4 regions of the Paenibacillus sp. FSL K6-1122 genome follow, and region 1 is predicted to be linked to each of the others. Evidence: riboswitches for the same ligand, from Rfam matches in the RefSeq annotation. Region 1 holds a riboswitch; each other region holds the start of a gene.
The links. A riboswitch is a leader RNA that binds a small molecule or an ion and turns the genes downstream of it on or off. The one in region 1 is predicted to bind thiamine pyrophosphate.
Positions count from the first base shown of each region.

Region 2: another riboswitch for thiamine pyrophosphate. It lies ahead of thiC (phosphomethylpyrimidine synthase ThiC); the one in region 1 lies ahead of tenA (thiaminase II).
Region 3: another riboswitch for thiamine pyrophosphate. It lies ahead of NSQ20_RS02315 (ABC transporter substrate-binding protein); the one in region 1 lies ahead of tenA (thiaminase II).
Region 4: another riboswitch for thiamine pyrophosphate. It lies ahead of NSQ20_RS04720 (ECF transporter S component); the one in region 1 lies ahead of tenA (thiaminase II).

Region 1 is NZ_CP150272.1:3,837,028-3,841,992, forward strand. Features, by position in the region: gene NSQ20_RS17325 (endo-1,4-beta-xylanase) at 1-1,346, shown strand, start outside; TPP riboswitch at 1,553-1,650, shown strand; gene tenA (thiaminase II) at 1,764-2,426, shown strand; gene NSQ20_RS17335 (spore coat protein) at 2,637-2,933, opposite strand; gene NSQ20_RS17340 (hypothetical protein) at 2,945-3,145, opposite strand; gene NSQ20_RS17345 (zinc-dependent alcohol dehydrogenase) at 3,177-4,313, opposite strand; gene NSQ20_RS17350 (spore coat protein) at 4,310-4,696, opposite strand; gene NSQ20_RS17355 (hypothetical protein) at 4,708-4,950, opposite strand.
Region 2 is NZ_CP150272.1:748,643-753,607, forward strand. Features, by position in the region: gene NSQ20_RS03465 (alpha/beta hydrolase) at 1-419, opposite strand, end outside; gene NSQ20_RS03470 (IclR family transcriptional regulator) at 779-1,522, shown strand; TPP riboswitch at 1,672-1,785, shown strand; gene thiC (phosphomethylpyrimidine synthase ThiC) at 2,203-3,987, shown strand; gene NSQ20_RS03480 (hypothetical protein) at 4,350-4,965, opposite strand, start outside.
Region 3 is NZ_CP150272.1:487,493-492,457, forward strand. Features, by position in the region: gene NSQ20_RS02300 (ABC transporter ATP-binding protein) at 1-105, opposite strand, end outside; gene NSQ20_RS02305 (ABC transporter permease) at 143-901, opposite strand; gene NSQ20_RS02310 (thiamine-binding protein) at 901-1,191, opposite strand; gene NSQ20_RS02315 (ABC transporter substrate-binding protein) at 1,416-2,456, opposite strand; TPP riboswitch at 2,678-2,790, opposite strand; gene NSQ20_RS02320 (NAD(P)-dependent oxidoreductase) at 2,935-3,690, opposite strand; gene NSQ20_RS02325 (VOC family protein) at 3,708-4,094, opposite strand; gene NSQ20_RS02330 (hypothetical protein) at 4,268-4,777, shown strand.
Region 4 is NZ_CP150272.1:1,050,161-1,055,125, forward strand. Features, by position in the region: gene NSQ20_RS04705 (radical SAM/SPASM domain-containing protein) at 1-228, shown strand, start outside; gene NSQ20_RS04710 (pectate lyase) at 576-1,244, shown strand; gene NSQ20_RS04715 (copper amine oxidase N-terminal domain-containing protein) at 1,426-2,379, opposite strand; TPP riboswitch at 2,545-2,655, shown strand; gene NSQ20_RS04720 (ECF transporter S component) at 2,885-3,478, shown strand; gene NSQ20_RS04725 (ABC transporter ATP-binding protein) at 3,479-4,965, shown strand, end outside.

The sequences.
Region 1 (4,965 bases):
ATGTGGATAGCGGAATTCCATTTGGTGAAGAGATGTCCGATGAAGTTGCAGTAAAGCAGGCGTATCGATATAAGGAACTGTTGGATTTGTACAAAAAACACAAAGACCACATTTCTTCAGTTACCTTATGGGGACTCCAAGATGAGAAGTCTTACAACAACCAGGCTATGCTGTTTGATTCAGCCCTGAAGGCCAAAAAGGCATACTGGGGACTCGTGGATGAATCCAGTTTGCCTGTGTTGACGCAGAGAGCCGTCTCACTTTCGGGTAAACCGGATATCAAAAAACAGACACAAGATCCGCTCTGGAACAAAGCGGTGTCTACTCCACTGAAGGGTGACTCTTCGGGATCAGCCAGTTTCCGCACTTTATGGGATCATAGTAACCTGTATATCCTCGTGGATGTACAGGATGCAAAGGCAGATGTGAATGACAGAGTAGATATCTTTGTTGATCTCAATAATGGCAAGACCACTTCATATGAAGCAGATGACCGACACGTAATCATTAAGCGGTCGGGCAAAGCTGAGGGTGTGGAGCAGCGTTCATATCGTGTACGCGAGACAAAAGCCGGATATCAGGTTGAATTGTCCATTCCGTGGGGTGGTATCCAAGTCGGATCAGAATATGAAGCCGGATTGGATATCCGTGTGACTGATGGCGGTTCAAGTGGGACACAACCTTATAATCCACTGTACTGGAATGATCGAACACAATCTCAGGAACAGGATACAAGCAAATACGGCGTGATTCAACTCGCCCCTATGCCCAAATCTGCACAAGCTGTGCAAGGGATTGTTCAGATTGATGGGAAGAAAGACACATCATGGAATAAGGCTGCACCATTTGAAGTAAAACGGTTGAACCAGAGCGAAGGTGCAGAGGCAGTGGCTCGCGCAATGTGGTCAGGTGAGTATCTATACCTGCTGATCGACGTCACTGATCCAAACATCATTACAGATAGTATCAACCCATGGGATCAGGATTCGGTTGAGATTTTCCTGGACGAGAATCACCAGCGCACACCGTATTTTCAATATGATGATGCCCAGTTCAGAATCAGTGCAGACAATGTGGGAACCTTTGCAGGGGGTGCCTCACCTGGACGCCTTGTAAGTGCTGTGAAGAAAACAAATAAAGGATATCTCGTAGAAGCCAGAATTCATTTACAATCATTGACGCCCAAAGCAGGAAATGTTCTCGGTTTCGAGCTCCAAATTAACGACAACCAGGGCGGAGGTAAGCAGAGCGTAGCCAAGTGGAATGATACGACCAATGAGAGCTGGAGAAATACTTCCCAGTACGGAATACTCACTTTTGTCGGAAAGAACAAACTCGGGCATTAAACCATCGGCAGTAGTTGCAAGAATAGAAACCATCATAACAGTGGCTGAAACTCAACCATTGTTGTGATGGTTTTCATCGTTTACATACGTCACCAAAGGTGATGAGGGGCGATACAATCTTCCTTGACTATATTTAACAGCCCTTGATATACTAAATGGATGTTATTTTATCTTTTATGGGAATAGGAAAGTAATCAACTACATACAACCGTTTGCGAGGGAGCCTTAACCGGCTGAGAGGGTGTTAAACCGACCTTACCTGATTTGGATAATGCCAACGTAGGGATGCAACGATGAAACACTGTACTTGGGTAGCTCATGCGAACCCCCTTGTTTTAGTGTATTTGTCTGCGAAACATCCATAGGATGTTTCGTTTTTTTGTTTTTAAATACGTACATTATGAATTGGAGGAACACATGTTGACTATTTCAGAGAGACTATATCAGGCAGCACAGCCTGTGTGGAAGGAATGTCTTGAGCATCCCTTTGTTAAAGGAATCGGAGATGGTTCCTTAACGGTTGAACAATTTCGTTATTATTTGCTGCAAGACTACTTGTACCTGTTCGATTATGCCCGCGTATTTGCACTAGGTATTGTCAAGTCGCACGACCCCAAATTGATGCAGTTTTTTAGTGAAAACGTAGATAACATCCTGAATGGTGAAATGAAAATTCATCGTTCTTATATGGAGCGATTAGGAATTACAGAGGATCATGTTTTCCAGGTAAAACCTGCCCTGAAAAATGCAGCCTATACTAACTATATGCTCTCTGTTTCCCATGCGGGTGGCATAGCAGAAGTACTTGTATCCATTCTGGCCTGCTCATGGAGCTATGCAGAGATTGGTCAAGTCCTTGCCCAAAAGCCAGGTGCAGCTGAGCATCCTTTTTACGGAGAGTGGATCACAGGATATGCTTCCTCTGAATACAACAGCAACAATCAATCCCTAGTGACGTTAACTGATAAGCTATTAGAAGGCTGTAGCGAGGGAACGTACCAACGGATGGAGGATATTTTCGTGATGTGCAGTCGCTTTGAGCTTGATTTTTGGGAAATGTCATGGAAGCTGGAGCCTTAAGTTCACTGTAGTCAATTAAAGTAGAGAGCAGCGGCCATAAACAGTCTCAGGATAGAAATAAGTAGAATACGTAAAGGAACGCTTGCAATAAGCGTGTTTCGTGACGATGCCAAAAAAAGGGCGGATAGTATCCGCCTTTTTTCATTGTTGAAATTCTTGACACAGGGACATTTTGTTCTCTGAAGTCTCTGGCTAAAATCAAAAAGGGTGTCAGGACGGAATGTTCATAGCAGTCTGAATGTTTTTCAGATCGAGCTGAATTTGCTCTGCAATATGGTAAGGGTGGTATAAACCATGCTGCACCATGTAATTTGATATCTTTTCATGAGAATCTATGGCTTCATCGAGCTGTTTCATCAAAATTTGTTTGATTTCGGGGGTGGCACATTCGGTCACAGCCATGGCGTAGTTTCTGACACCGCTCTTGGCGTTCATCAAAAAATCCATTGCGATCACGTCATCGGTCAGCGTATTAAGACCAGTCATGTGTTCTAATATTGGGTTCATTTTTTTATCTCCTATACAGTCGCTTTAGACAGCACTCCACCGAGCTCCTGAAGCTGCTGTTGTGATAAGATCGCATCTTGTTGCAAAATTTGCTTGAGCTCCGGGTCGGTTACCAGAGCTTGCATGGTCTTGGATTTAGTCATACAAACCGTCTTGAACGCAGCTATTTCATGTACCTCGAGAATCTCATGCAAAGCGTATGTGGAATCCATTCAGATTGTCCTCCCATGTATCTATTCATATTTAAGGCTTTAAGATGACTTTAATGCAATCGTCCGTTTTTGTATCGAACACTTCATAGCCCCGTTTGGCCTCGCTGAGCGGAATGACGTGCGTAACAATGTCGCCAGGGTCCACTTTGCCAGACGTAACCAACTCGTACATGTATGGCATGTAGTGAATGACCGGAGCTTGTCCGGAACGGATATTCACGTTTCGCTGCATGATATCACCGAGCGGGAATCCGTTATAACGTCCGCCGTATACCCCAGTGACTTGAATGGTGCCACCTTTGCGAACAGCCTGAGATGCAATGATAAATGCGCTCATGGTGCCGCCTTGCAGTTTCATACCGCTGGCTAGAAATTCAAGATCGCTCATCTTGCCGTCCATTCCTACCGCATCAATGACAACATCGGCGCCGCCTTTGGTCATTTCCTTGAGAGTGTTCCCAATATTCTTATCCTGTTCGAAGTTTACTATTTCCACATTGTTTGTTCGCTTCGCATGCTTTAAGCGGTAATCGACATAGTCGACGGCTATGACCCGCTTAGCTCCTTTCAGCCAGCAGAACTTCTGGGCTAGGAGTCCGACCGGGCCGCAGCCGAGCACAATGACCGTATCTCCATTTTTAACGCCGGCGTTATCTACGCTCCAGAATGCCGTCGTCATGGCATCGGCGATCAAGCTTAGCTTTTCGTCCGGTTGTTCGCAGTTTTCAGGGATCTTAAAGTGGGTAAAATTAGCAAATGGGACCCGTAAATACTCCGCTTGCCCGCCGGGATATCCGCCGGTCGTTCCGGAGTAGCCGAAATATGCGCCCATATCCCCGTGTTCGTTGGAATTGTCACATTGGCTTTCCAGCTGATTTTTGCAAAAAAAGCATTCTCCGCATGCGATGTTAAACGGGATGATTACGCGGTCGCCTTTTTTTACCTTGGTCACGCCAGGGCCCACTTCTTCTACGATCCCCATCGGCTCATGTCCGATGACATAGTTTTCCTGAAGGTTAGGGATCATCCCGTGAATAAGATGAAGGTCAGAACCGCAAATCGCGGTACTGGTGATCTTTACGATCATATCGTCCGGTTTCACAATCTTCGCATCCGGCACCTCTTTGACCACGACATTTTTAACCCCTTGATACGTTACCGCCTTCATGCTTTATGTCCTCCAATATGTTCATCTGGGGTCCGATCAAACATCCCTTTACGTGACGTATCACCCGGGAACAGATTCATCTGCCCGATCATCACCGTATTTTTCGCCGAAAGCTGATCGAGTTGGTACTGTTCGTTCAGCTCATAAGGATGAAACCATTTTTTGCGAATCATGAGCTCCGAAATTTCTTGGTGCATTGAAATTCCCTGCTTCAGATGAGTATGCAACAGGGCTCTTACATCCGGTGAAGCCGTTTCCGTCAGGGCGATGGACAAATTACGTACACCCTCCTTGGCACGAAGAAGGAAATCCATGGCAAAAGTCATATCTGCCATTTCCGGCATATTCAATGAATTAATCGGATCTAAATAATCGGTATTCATCTGAGTTCCCCTTAATGTGTTATAGGTGTCGGATTATTCGGAACGGGTGCTTGAAAAGGAGCTCTTGCGTAGATTGCTTGCAGCTCAGCAATCTGTTGTATGGATTGAATTACGTCTTTCTGCATTAATGCTTTTAGCTCTTGGTCAAAGACCAGGCCTTGCATAAGTTTCGACTTAGCGATGCAGAGCGTTTTGAAGTTTAACGCTTCATGCAGTTCCATCGATTCGTGCGGCGCTAGCGTTGGATTAGCCATTCAGAAATGATCCCC
Region 2 (4,965 bases), 3.1 Mb from region 1:
ACCACGTTGAACCCAAGTTGATGGGCATAGTGTGCCAGGTCATACATGGGTACCCATGTTTCTTCACGATTGGCACCATAGCCGTGACTGAAAATAATCGTTTTGCTTGCAGCATTGTCAGCAGGTATATACCATCCCTGCATCGTCCGGCTGCCATCTGCTGCCGGGAACGTGATGTCTTCGTACTTCATGTTCTTGGCCTGCATCGGATTGGAGAAGACCGGCGCTACAGTAGGATTGGATAATACCCATGCGATATAACCATGCAGTGCGATAAAACAAAACAGTAGAAAAAATACAACGGAGAGCAGCAACGCTACGATAATATGTTTGAACCGAATCAGCCTCGGTGATAGGGAAGAGGGCAGATCGGACACTTTTGTTTGCAGCGGGGCTTCGCTCTGGGATGATTGATACATGAATGCCCCTCCTTTGAAGTTCAGTTGAAGATAACAACGACATGAAAAGAGAATTGCGTCGATTTCAGAGCCTGCTTCAGAGCGATATCTTAATGTAATATATCTTTATCGTATGTTCCAATATAGTCAAAGTCAATTGATTGAGGGCATTTGTTACGCAATTGTTATATAGTTCTTAAGATATATGGGTAAAATTACCTTAGTGTGTAAATTACAGGGGATTAAGTCTTATAAAAAGGAAAAATTTACACGTTTGCCTATTTTGATTTTGGCTCTTTTTGGTTTACAGATGAGACCGTTTCTCATATAATTTATGTAACCAAGTTTCATGTGATGAAACATGAGGAGGGCATTATGCCATGGAAGATCGCAAGTTAACCGTCCGGGCTGTGGAACGGGCGCTGGATATATTATTATGTTTTACCACACGCAGTGATCTGGGACTCACCGAAATTGCCAGCCAGATCGGCCTGCACAAAAGTACAGTCCACCGTTTGATGGCTACGCTGGAGGATCGAGGGTTCGTGATCCGCGATGCAGCAACAGAGAAGTACCGACTTGGCATCCGAATCTGGGAGCTGTCAGCTCATATGTCCCGCAGTGATGATCCCGCTATTCTGCTGTTGCCTGCGATGGAGCGACTGAGAGATCGATTGGGGGAGACCGTGAGTCTGTACCTGCGTGATGGCAGTGAACGGATACGGATTCAGGCTGTGCAAAGTGATCAGGCGATCCGCCGAGTTGCTCCCGTTGGTGTTAGACTCCCGCTGTCTGTGGGGGCTTCCAGCAAAGTCCTGATGGCGTTTGCCACGGACGAGGATCGTGAAGAACTGATGAACGGGCCGGAATGGCCGGTGTTTATTGATCCCGCGGTGTATTTAGCGCAGATGGGAGATATCCGGGATAACGGATATGCCACAAGTTACGAGGAACGTGAGCCGGGAGCTGCCGCGGTATCTGTACCGATTATGGATCGCAGAGGCAATATTGCAGCTGCCCTCTCGGTCTCAGGACCTGTCAGCCGACTTTCGCAGGAGACATTGCATGAATACGCACCTGTGTTGAAGGATGCTGCTACGCAAATGGGGCTCATGTTATCCTGATGTTGATGTAAGTTTTTTCTCCAATAGAGTTTGATCATTTGGAATATAAAGGTTGTTTTTATGTTCCGGTTGCGCTACTCTGTAATGGACGGCCCAGCGGGGCCAGCTTCATTGAATATGAACGGCGGCTTATGTAAGCTGCAACTAATTAACGTTACTGGGGGAGTCCGAATTGTCCGGACTGAGACGGAATCGCATGAGATTCCGGACCCTTTGCACCTGATCTGGATCATACCAGCGTAGGGAAGTAATCGGCGATATGACCACAACCACCACATGATGTGACCCTTGTAGGGCTCCGTTAAGGAGCTGCATAAAGGTGCATTATTGGTGATGGACATAAAAGTCGGTTCCTTCGGGGACCGGCTTTTTTATATACAGGGAACGGGCGATATAGCGCGGATTTTATGGGCTTCTTTTTCGATAACCTGCGGAAGTGGGCTTGGATGAGGAGGGAAGTCTTATAGATCGATGATCTGTGGCAGCCTCCGTCTGTTGTTAACTGTACATGAAAAGTGTCTCCCCTGGTCTGGTGTAGGATCGCTCTTTCTTCTCTGCATTGCGCATGATTTGGGACAGGTACGTAAGCGAGCTAATGATGAAACCAACCAAACAAGCGACGAACACTGAGGAGGAGACAAGTGAACATGAGTACAGGAAATCAAACGGGACAACAAGCGATGGAACAGGAACATAACGGTCAGCAGGTGGAAAAAGAAACAGGGGCGGCCGGACGGGTCCAGCCCTTTCCGGGCAGCCGCAAAGTCTACATTCAGGGCTCACGGCCGGACATTGCTGTACCGGAGCGTGAGATAGCCCTTCATGACACGAATACTCCCCAAGGGGTGGAGCATAACGAACCGTTGCGTGTCTACGATACGAGCGGCCCGATGATCGATCCCGCATTTCATGCGGATATCCGCGCAGGTTTGCCAGCCCTGCGCACTCGCTGGATCACAGAGCGTGGCGATGTTGAAGCTTATCAAGGCCGTACGGTTAAACCGGAGGATAACGGACTGAAGCCCGGAGGAAAGAGAGCTGGAGCCGAAGAGTACCCTGGATTACGAGGCAAACCGCTGCGAGCACAGACAGGACGCTGTGTGACTCAGATGCATTATGCGAGGCAGGGAGTCATTACGGCAGAGATGGAGTTCGCCGCTATTCGTGAAGGCGTGGAACCGGAATTTGTAAGACAGGAGCTGGCGAGTGGACGGGCCATCCTGCCGTCCAACATCAATCACCCGGAGAGTGAGCCGATGTTGATTGGTCGTCATTTTCATGTGAAGATCAATGCCAATATAGGCAACTCTTCTGTATCTTCCTCCATCGAGGAAGAGGTGGAGAAGATGACTTGGGCGGTACGCTGGGGATCGGATACCGTGATGGATCTATCCACAGGCAAAAACATTCATACCACCCGGGAATGGATTATCCGCAATTCACCTGTGCCGATTGGTACGGTGCCGCTGTATCAGGCGCTGGAAAAGGTGAATGGCGAAGCGGAAGCGCTGACTTGGGAGTTGTACCGTGACACACTCATAGAGCAGGCAGAGCAGGGCGTGGACTACTTTACGATTCATGCAGGTGTATTGCTGCGTTATATCCCTATGACGGCCAAGCGGATGACAGGCATTGTATCTCGCGGTGGGTCCATTATGGCAGCATGGTGCCTTGCGCATCATCAGGAGAACTTTTTGTACATTCATTTTGAAGAAATCTGCGAGATTATGAAAAGGTATGATGTGGCGTTTTCGCTGGGAGATGGACTTCGTCCAGGTAGTATCTACGATGCGAATGACGAAGCTCAGATGGCGGAACTGGCTACGCTCGGGGAACTGACGCAGATCGCATGGAAGCATGATGTGCAGGTGATGATCGAAGGTCCGGGGCATGTGCCGATGCATAAGATCAAAGAGAATGTGGACTTGCAGATGGAGATCTGTAAAGAGGCACCGTTCTATACGCTGGGGCCGCTGACGACCGACATTGCCCCGGGTTACGATCACATCACATCCGCCATTGGTGCGGCCATGATTGGTTGGTTCGGCACGTCCATGCTCTGTTATGTTACGCCAAAAGAACATTTGGGCCTGCCCAACAAGGATGATGTGCGGGAAGGGGTCATCGCCTACAAGATCGCAGCTCATGCCGCCGATCTGGCGAAAGGCCATCCACGTGCCCAGCGCCGCGATGACGCATTGTCCAAGGCACGCTTCGAGTTCCGCTGGCGGGACCAGTTCAACCTGTCGCTGGACCCGGAACGTGCGCTGTCCTACCATGATGAGACACTGCCGGCAGAAGGGGCCAAAGAAGCTCATTTCTGCTCCATGTGTGGACCAAAGTTCTGTAGCATGCGCATCACGCAGGACATTCGTGCCTTTGCCGCAGACAAAGGGTTGTCCGAGAATGAGGCTGTAGCTGCCGGGATGCAGGAAAAAGCCGAGGAATATCGGACACGCTCCTAAGGGAGCCAAGTGATGAAGGTTTTTTGAAGCTTTAAATTATAAATATTGATTAATGTTTGGACAAGGCCAAACCCGCTTCACCGTAACTCTTGGATTCAATCCAACTTACGCCAAATCTGAAATAGGATACCTGCGATGACAAACAGCACGCCATCAGAAAGTTTAAGATTACTAGCATGTAGAAGTGCGGAAGAACCCATACCGACTAGGAACAAGATAAAAATATATAAAAATCGCATTAATTTATTCACCTCTCTTTTTGAGTGAAATGTGTAAAAGAGAACGATTTTTATATCGTTCTCTTTTGTTAATTTAAATTTATTCTACCTTATATTACATAAACATATTTAACAAAGACTTTATTAATAATTAAAATTTTTAAGTGTACCTCTGGAATCATTATCAGCAGAGCCTGAGAAGCTAACCTCTAGAGCTCCAAAACTCAATCCTACACTGCCCGTACCTTTAATGTGGTAGTAATTGGATTGTATTTGAGATAGACCACTTTGATTTCCTTGCTTTTTATGTTCTATTGTAAAGACGGCAGAGGCAACCTGTTCTGTTATAATAATGCCCCCTTTGAGATCAGCATTGAATCCAACACCATTCTCACCAGTATATGAGAAATTACGTCCACTTCCTAAAGTTGTAAACGTAGAGTTTCCGCTATACTTGACTTTATCTTCATAATACCCAGAACCTGGAACTGTTCTCCAAATTTCTTTATCAAAAGAAGCGCCATAAGCATCAGATAAGCGCCAAAAAGGCATTGATTTCCACTTTCCTGTTAATGCAACCATAAACCGCTCACGATTATTAACATTATCAGTTCGAACTATGGTTATATAATAGTCAAATTGATCATCCTTGATATTTCCAAGTGGTCCAACCTCTCCGTTGAATTCAGGTGCTGAGGCTTTTTCATGAGCCACTACTTCAATTGATCCATCTTCTTTCGAAAGACTTTTCTTAAACTCA
Region 3 (4,965 bases), 3.3 Mb from region 1:
GGCAGGTCGATTAGGCGTAGCCGAGTTTAACTTTTCACCGTGCGTTGGCTCCACTGCGTGTGCTCCTCGTCCAGGCTGGACTTGTTCGTCCTGTTGCCGATTCATATGGTCATCACTTCCTAATATACAGATTACTTCTTTATTATCGCTTCTGTGGCCGCCAGCGCACGAGCAGCTTCTCCAGCAGGGCAATGAACAGGAAGAGCAGCAAGCTGAGCGCGACAATAATCATGATCGCCACGAATAGACGATCGGTGCGATAAGCCGACTTTTGCAGCATCATATAATAACCAATACCCTTGTCTGCACCAATCCATTCGGCGATGATGGCACCCATCACGCTATAGGTAGCGGCAATTTTGACACCGGAGAACACGGATGGCAGCGCATGGGGGAGCTCCAGCTTCCAGAAGATATGGTGACGTTTCGCACCAGCCATGCGCATATAGTTCATCATCGCGGCGTCAGTACGGGTCAAGCCATCCATGGCCGCCACTGCAACGGGGAAGAAACATACCAGGATGATCGTAATCAGCTTTGGCAACAGCCCGAATCCAAACCAGATTAACAGGAGCGGTGCGAGCGCAATGGTTGGGATATTTTGACTAAGAATAAGTAAAGGATACAGGGCTGACTTGAGAAAAGGGACTAAATGCAGCACCATCGCAATCAGTAATCCAACCGCTGTTCCAGCGGCGAATCCAATCAGCGTTAACTGAATGGTTGCAGAAGCGTGCATGCCAAGTCGTTCGGCCTGGGTTGCCGCTTCGCGGGCGATGTCGGACGGTGCAGGCAGCATCCATTTCTCAATATGGAAGAGGGAGACGGCTCCCTGCCATATCGCTATAAAGAGAATAACCGCCACAATGGGCGGCCATACACTTTTGAAATAGGCAGGCATTAGCGATACTTCTCCGTCAGGGTATCCATGCTGAAGCCAGTAGGGCTATGGGCGATTTTGATCTGGGAGATGATGCTTGGGCTGCCAGCCTCCACAAGTACCTCGTGCATTTTACGTACAACTTCCAGCAGTTCCTCCAGTTCCCCCTCCATTGTGGTGTCGAGCGCGTTCACCTGATATTTCAGGCCGGATTGCTGAATAACTTCAATGGCGCGATCAACGTAAGGATAAGAGTTCTCGCCATTTGGCGTTTTGGGAATAACTTGAATGCTAAGTAGTGTGCTTGCCATGAGAGATCACGGCTCCTTTCGTGATAAATAAAATGAACTAATGACTGTTACACTTGCCACTTCGATGACAGAATAACCTTCCAATCGCTGTTATCCCCAGATTTTTTTGATTCCCTTTCTCTAAAGGGAAAATCCGGTGATAAAGGCGACCGCTTCGCTTTTTCACGTTATTTCTGTCCTCTCCGTCATCGTGTAAATATTAAGTTCGTTTTATATGAGAAATTTTATTGGGGTAAAAACTCGTTCGTATATGCCTTGCTCACATCGATCTGTTCATCGAGCAGTTTTTTGCTAAACATCCAGTCGGTGTAGTTCTGCCACACTTTCTGTTTTTGCTCACCCCAGCGCGGGGCGTCATCTGTGTACTTGGGACTAAGCCACTTCTGGCTTGCCAGTACGAGGTCTTTGTCCAGATCCGGTACGGCCTTGATCAGAATGTTCGCTGCGTCTTCGGGATGATCAATTGCGTATTGATATCCTTCTGAAGTGGCTTTCAGGAATGCTTTCACCAACTCAGGGTCGTTTTGGATCGTTTGCTCGTTTGTTACGAGGACAGGCGTGTAATAATCCAGTGCATCTGAATAATCCTTCACATATAACATGTCGATCGGTTCCCCGCGCAGTTCGGCTTCAATCCCCGTCCAGGCGTAGAAAATCCACGCAAAATCAATGTCCCGTTTTACTGCGGTGAAAAAGTCGGCGTCACCCATATTAATGTTTTTCACTTTGGATACATCGGCTCCGTCGCCTTCCATAATGGATTGCATCACGGCTTCTTCGACTGGGGAACCCCAACCGCCATAGGTTTTACCTTCAAAATCTTTCGGTGACTTGATATTCCGATCCGCCGGAGCAGCGAAACCAGATGTATTATGCTGAATAACTGCTGCGATGGAGACCAATGGAAGACCCTGTGTGCGGGCTTGAGTTACACTCTCCTGATAACTTACGCCAAAAGGCACTTCATTGGAGGCAACCATTGTATCTGCGCCACCGGCACCTGGTTGTACAATCTCCACGTTCAAGCCTTCGGCTTTATAAAAACCTTGATCTACAGCTGCATACAGGCCGGTATGATTCGTATTTGGTGTCCAGTCGAGCACCACTTTAATATCTTTCAGGGCGGCAGTGTCACCTTCGTTGCTGCTTTCCGTATTTGTGTTGCCGTTCTGCCCAGCTGGGGCAGCTTCTTTGCCACCACATGCGGCTACAGTCACCATAAGCACGCATAAGAGCAACAATCCCATCGTTTTACGCCATTTCATCTGTGGTTCTCTCCTTCGGTATGTCCGGCCGATTGGCACGGGGTACTCCTTGGCTTCATATCCAATCATCTTGCATAAATCGACAGATTTATACCAGTTGAGATCTGGATAACGTCACTTTTTTTAGCTCTCTGGCTATATAAAAGAACATTAAAAAAGCGCCCCGTATTCCGGGACGCGTGCAGGCGTTAGAGAGGTGGCGTTCAGCCATAGGGCTGTGCCATTTCGATATACTCCGATTCCTACGCTGGCATGATCCAGATCAGGTCTAAGGGTTAGTATCTTGGTGGGATACACTCTCAGCCGGCCAATTCCGACTCCCCTGGGAAACTATGAAGTTACGGGCATTACTAGGTGTAATTATAGGCCAGCCGGTGGAACGTGTCCAGTCATGAACTGGATAGGGACACGTATAAGTTATCAAACAGGCCGTTATACATATGTATAACAGCCTGTTTGGATGTGTTATTTTCAATAATTATCGTGGGGAATCATATAAGGCAATCTGACTGAGTGCAAAAGCATCGGATTTTGGGTCATAACCTACCTGTTTCTGAGTGGTTTCCAGATTTAATCGTTTAAACCGATTATTCGAGATCCCATGCAGTATGGTGAAGGGTTCCAGATCGGTAGTTGTAATTGCTTTGAACATCAAATCACACAAGTCAGCTGGACTAATATACGCGCTCATATCCCTTGCCTCCAGCACGGGTCCGTCCGGTTGAAAATCATCATATGCACCTATACGCACCGCAACACTTTGTAAACCTTCGGTATACGCAAAATAGGAAGCGAGCGATTCTCCAAAACATTTGCTAACCCCGTACAAATTCCGTGGGCGTGTCGGCATGTCCGGATAGACCTGAGCATCAATGGGATACCCCTCAATCGTCTGTGCACTGCTTGCCAGAATGACTCTTCGTACACCTTGGTCCTTGGCTGCACGGAATACATTAAATGTGCCTTTGATATTGATGTCCAACAACGATTCATAAAATCCGGCATGCGGGGAAGGATCTCCCGCCAGATGTACAACCACATCCATGCCTTCGCAAGCATGCTGACAGGCTTCGGGGTCTGTCACATCCAGTGTCATGATCTCATGGCCTGTCCCTTGATACGTATGCAGTCTGTCGATATTCAAATCCGTTAGTCGCAGGTGAAATGTCTCTGACAAGTGTTGGGACAAGTCACGTCCAATTTTTCCGGCTGCGCCGGTAATTAAAATGTTCATGAAATCAGCTCCATTTCTTAGCGCTGGAAGAACTCAATCCATTCCTTTTCAGGTCCATAGATGAAGAAATAGCGGTAACCGTTAGGTAGTGTAATAATCTCTCCATCGATAAATTCGGCTTCGGTGGATTGAATGCGTTTGTACTCAGAATCAAGATCATCCACGTGGATCGCAAAATGGTGCACCGTACCTTCGGAAGGCAGCTTGTCGCTGTATCCTTGAATTAGCTCAATCTCAGTCTCGTTACTTCCATTGAAGCCGAGAAAGGCGAGCTGAATGACGCCGTTAGTATGGGTTACCCGGTCTTTCAATTCAAGACCAACGATCTCCGTGTAGAAACGCAGCGTGGTCTCCAGATCACGAACGGCAATGCCGACGTGGTCAATGCGCTTTTGAAAACTCACAATCAAAACCTCCTTATGTAGTGAATGTTTCTACCATTTTAAGGGATATCATAGAGCTGTACTACATGGTTGTCAAATATAGTTTTAAATTGGAAAAATCACAGTTGTTCACAGAATGTTCACTTATGTGAAGGGTTTCCTCATCTCTATAATTACGAAGGTAAACAGAGAGGATGAGAGAATTGCCAACCAGCAAGAAGGAACAAATTATTTTCGGATTAATGATGTGTATAGGAATGGTCTTGGTCATGATGTTCTTCAATCTATGGCACAGTGGGTTACTCGGCAAGATGTCCCCGCTTGAAATACTGCTTCAATTCATATTATGTTTTGTCATTGCGTTTCTGGTGGAGTCTTTCATTGTTGGTCCTGTGGCGAGAAAGATTGCATTCGCCTTGCCCTTCGACAAGTCCAACAAGATTTTAGGTGTGCTCGTCATGTCATTTTTCATGGTGATTGGCATGGTTCTGATCATGTCCATGTATGGAATGATTTCAGCGTATCTTGCAGACCAATTAAGTGGGGGTTCCATATTCCGTACCTATCTTCAGACGATCGCTCGCAACTTCAGCCTGGCGCTTCCATATCAGTTAATCATTCTGGGACCACTCGTGCGATATGTATTCGGTAAATTCATCAAGGATAACGGGCCCGTAATGCCTGTCGTTAACAAAAGTGTGTGATTCGGTTGGCCATAAGTATTTCCTGGGCAATCTTGTGCAAAAGAATAGATATTATTCTCACCTTTAATGAAAGGTGAGAGAGAGGCAAAGATAGGGCACTTGCCACGATGATTACAGCGCTAACGAATCGAGGACACCTTATTAGTCCAGTTTTTAGGGAATAAAAAATCTAACGAATCTCAGCGGCG
Region 4 (4,965 bases), 2.8 Mb from region 1:
TTTTGCCATGCACTTCGCGGTCAGGCAGCTGTGCTTGTAGATGGAACGGTGGTTCCATGCTGTCTCGATGGCGAGGGTGTGATTAACCTGGGTAATGTGCACGAGAAGTCATTCTCGGAGATTATTGAGGGTGAGCGAGCGAACAATCTGGTATATGGCTTCTCCAAACGCGAAGCTGTAGAAGAGTTGTGTAGAAAGTGCGGTTATCGTCAGAGATTTGGAGCCTGATATTTTATATCAGCAAGCCAGAAGACATTCAAGATCACACATTTGGAGACAAATGTAGTGGTCTTTCTTTGTTATTGGGGATTAAGTGAGGGGTACATACGTTACAAATGAGCATACCAGAGGTTGATATCAGCATATTGTTTGAGAAACCTGATATGCAAAAAATGCCGATATGACAGGGATTGTGCGTTGTCATGATATATCTGATCTAATGATTATTCTAGTTACCTCCCTTATTTGGTAAGATTAGGTTGTAGATCGGACAGAGGTGCACCTCTGACGATCTTCCAGTACAAGCCCAGGCTGTACACTACCAAAAAACGAGAGAATAAGGGAGGAATAAAGTTATGAAAAAAATGTTGACGTTGTTACTGTCCGCTGGTTTGGTTGCTTCTATATTTGGTGCAGTTCCGGCTGCGGCTGCGCCTACGGTTGTAAATTCAACCATTGTGGTTCCAAAGGGCACGACCTATGATGGTCAAGGCAAAACATTTGTAGCTAATCCTTCCACACTGGGCGACGGATCTCAAGCAGAAAATCAGAAGCCAGTCTTCCGTCTGGAGGCAGGGGCCACGCTCAAAAACGTAAACATTGGATCACCAGCTGCTGATGGTGTTCACTGTTATGGCAACTGTAATATATCGAATGTGGTCTGGCAGGACGTGGGCGAGGATGCACTGACATTGAAGTCTGCCGGAACGGTTAACATTACCGGTGGGGCAGCGTATAAGGCTTATGATAAAGTGTTCCAGATGAATGCAGCTGGAACAATTAACATCAAAAATTTCCGTGCAGATGATATTGGCAAACTGGTTCGCCAAAATGGTGGAACTTCCTTCGCAGTTAACATGACGCTGGATAACTCCAACATTTCCAATGTGAAAGATTCGATTATGCGTACAGACAGCAGCACATCACAAGGGAAAATTACGAATACCCGTTATTCCAAAGTACCAACGTTGTTCAAGGGGTTTGCTTCAGGGAAAACGAGCCAGTCTGGGAACACGCAATATTAGACAGAAGATTGAATCGCTGGAGTTGGTAAAAGTTTAAGCTCTGCTTGTAATTTGAAGTTAAAATATAACGCCAAAAAGAGCGTTCCAAGGTCATTGTTACAATGACTTTGTGGGACGCTCTTTGTAATGCAGATGTCATAGTATAGTTCTGCTGAGCAATGTTTTATAGAGGATGCTCAAATTATTGCTCTCCCGGAACTTCAACGATGACTTTGCCTTTCTCGGGGACAACAGAACCGGTATCAATAGAGCCCAATTTGTTCATGATTTCGTAAGAGGTTTCTTCAAGCATGCGAGAGTACTTAAATGATACGAGTGTTTGACCTGCTACGGAAGGACGAGTCCCTGCTTCAGCAACGGCTTTGTTTTTAATAAAGAACAGGTCACCGATGGTTCCGGCATTTTTGCTGATGTTAGCCTGCCATTGTAGCAGTGCACTTCCATTTTTAAGGATATAATAACTGATCAGATCGTTATCCTCAACAACGAAGAAACGATCTTTTTTACCTTGCTCAAAGATGTATTCAATGGATGAATCCACCGGACCCAAAGGATTGCGAATGTCCAGACGTGCTTGTCCCAGTTCAGAGAAGCGTGGCAGATGCAGTGCGGCTTCACGCGCCACAGTCAGATCGGAACTGTTATATTCTTTTACAATCGTAGCATCGGTAGTGTAAATGTAGGCTTCCTTGGCCTTCTGGTTCCACTGCACCTTGGCACCAAAAGCTTCACCGATGGCACGGAGCGGAAGCATCGCTTTACCATTCACCAGAATCGGCGCTGAGGATAATGTCGCATTCTGACCGTTTTTCTTCATTGTTTTGCTGTTAGGTGTAAGGACATACTTATCGCTGCCTGTGCTAATGCTGATCTCTTTTGTTTTGTTATTGTAACCAAACGTATAGTTGCCGAGGAATTGAAGCTCCGTCAATGCCACGTACGTAATACCCTGCCGTATGACAACATCATATTGAGCTTGAACATTGTTAATATAAGCTGTCGGTTTAGGTTTAGTTGTTGCGGCTTCCGCCACAGTGGATGAGAGTAAGGCAGGTGCCGTGCCTGCGGTGAGTATCGAAGCGGCAAGGACCATTTTCCATGTTTTAAGCTGCCAAACAGAATTGTAATCTTTCATCACTATCAATCTCCCTTCTAATGTTTAAGACGGACTACATAACCTAAATGTTTCATATTATGGAAAGTGAACCATCAGATACTTTCCCCTGTTACCCCAAATGAAGCATGATGATTTTTCTAGGGATTGCCACAAATACCCATCTGATGTACATTAGAAGCAATGAAATAAGTGAACCGGGAGCTCAATGAAGTTGGGCTGAGAGAGTGGCCTTGTGCTGCTGACCGTACATCTGATCTGGGTAATGCCAGCGTAGAGAACATGGATTTGCGATATGTAAGGGTGAATTGTGGGAATGAACGTGGATGAACAACAGACCTCTTTGAACTGTGGTGGTGTATCTGCCAGGGCGGAGGGGGGCTGGTTGATATTCCGTATTTCCGACATCCATCCAATACATCATTGTGAAGATTGTCCACTGTGCGTGAGGCCTGCCCGGAACCGGGGAGGCTTTTTCGTTTATTTTGATAACCCCCACAGGGAACAAAGGAAGGACGTAGAGAACATGGCAACAACAGCAGGCAACAAGCGATTGAAACTAACGGATATTCTGGTAACCATCGTGATCGCAGTAGTGTTTGGGGTGATTTACAAGATATGGGGACCTACATATGACTTGATGAAACCATTTGGCGTTCATGCGGAGCAGATGATCTACGGCATGTGGTTTATGGCGGGCACGTTTGCTTTTGTTATCATTCGTAAACCAGGCGTGGCTATTCTTGCCGAAGTTGCGGCATCAACGGTAAGTGCTTTTCTGGGTAGTGAATGGGGCATGTCCACACTTGTATACGGTCTGTTGCAAGGATTGGGAGCCGAGATATTCTTCGCAGCATTTTTGTATCGCAAAACCAATCTGTTTGTCACCTGTCTTGCAGCCATAGGAGCCGCAGCGGCTTCGCTTTTGCTGGATTACCAGTACGGGTATATTGATTCACTCTCGGCCTGGAACTACACGTTATTTATCGGATTCCGCTTCATTGGAAGCATCTTAATTGCTGGAGTGTTCGCTTATTATCTCGCCAAAGCATTGGAACTGACTGGTGTAACGCGTTCGCTCAGACCGGTATCCAAACAAGATTATGAGGCGCTGGATTAGATGAGCGGAGAGGGGAATTCGCAAGCGGTAAGTGTGACGAATCTAAGATGCAAGTTCCCGGGAGAGAAAGCCTTGGTATTTCAAGGCTTGTCTCTTTCTGTGCGTCAAGGAGAGAAAGTGCTGTTGCTTGGCCCGAGTGGCTCCGGTAAATCAACGTTATTGCAAATTCTGAGCGGTCTGATACCACGTTCGGTTGAGATTCCGATGAAATGTGATGATATTCAGGTTCCCGCCAAAGCAGGAGTGGTCTTTCAAGATCCGGATACCCAGTTCTGTATGTCATTTACAGATGAAGAGATCGCATTTGTTCTGGAAAACCGAAATATTCCGCGTGAAGAGATGCCTGCTCTGATTGAATATTATCTGAAACAAGTGGGGTCATCCTTTGAACAGAATCGTGTATTGATCCAGTCCATGTCTCAGGGGATGAAGCAGCGTCTTGCGATTGCTTCGATGCTTGCCATGGACCCGGAGGTATTGTTTTTGGATGAACCCACTGCACTGCTGGATGATGAGGGGACTTCCCAGGTGTGGGATACGGTCAGACGGATCGCCAGTGACAAAACAATCATCATCGTTGAACACAAAATAAACGAGATTGTGGATATGGTCGACCGCATCATTGTGTTATCACCTGAAGGAAAGATTGTGGCGGATGGGCCAGCACAGCAGGTATTTACTCATGAACGGGAAAAGCTGAAGGCTTATGGAATCTGGTATCCGGGTGTGTGGGATGAGCACGAGCAGGCAGCTAAGCAAGAAGAGGGAAGTGCTTCTGGAGAGCTTCAAGTGTGTGTGGATCACGGCATCTCAAGTTTGGAAGCACAGCAATCGTCTGGCTTATCGGATACACCGGGTATATCCCCCATATCTCATGTCTCACCCTTATCGCCTGTATCACCCGGCTATCAGCCTGCACTGGACTTGCAGCAGTTCACCGGATGGCGTGGGAAAACACCCTTCATTCAGGTAGAACAGGCCAAAGTATGGCATGGGGATTGGATTGGTATTGTCGGAACTAATGGAGCTGGCAAGAGTTCATTGTTGTTATCTCTGATGAATATCCTGAAAACAACAGGTCATTATGAGGTGGAAGGTCAGCCTTCTGGCAAAACGGAGCAGCTTGCAGATCGAATTGCGTTTGTATTTCAGAACCCGGAGTTTCAATTTGTGACCAACACGGTCGCGGAAGAAGTGGAATTCTCATTACTGGGGGGCAGGCATACAACGGAAGAAAGACTTGTCAGGACTGATCATATGTTGAATCAATTTGGACTAATCGACCTGTCCGAGCGTCATCCCTATCAATTATCGATGGGGCAGAAACGACGCTTAAGCGTTGCCTCTGCACTGGTGAGAGAGCAGCGAATACTGCTGTTGGATGAACCTACTTTTGGACAGGATGCCCGCAATACGTTTGCCATGTTAGCACAGCTGGAGCAATTGCGGAGAGAGGGAACAGCCATTGTTATGGTTACCCATGATCG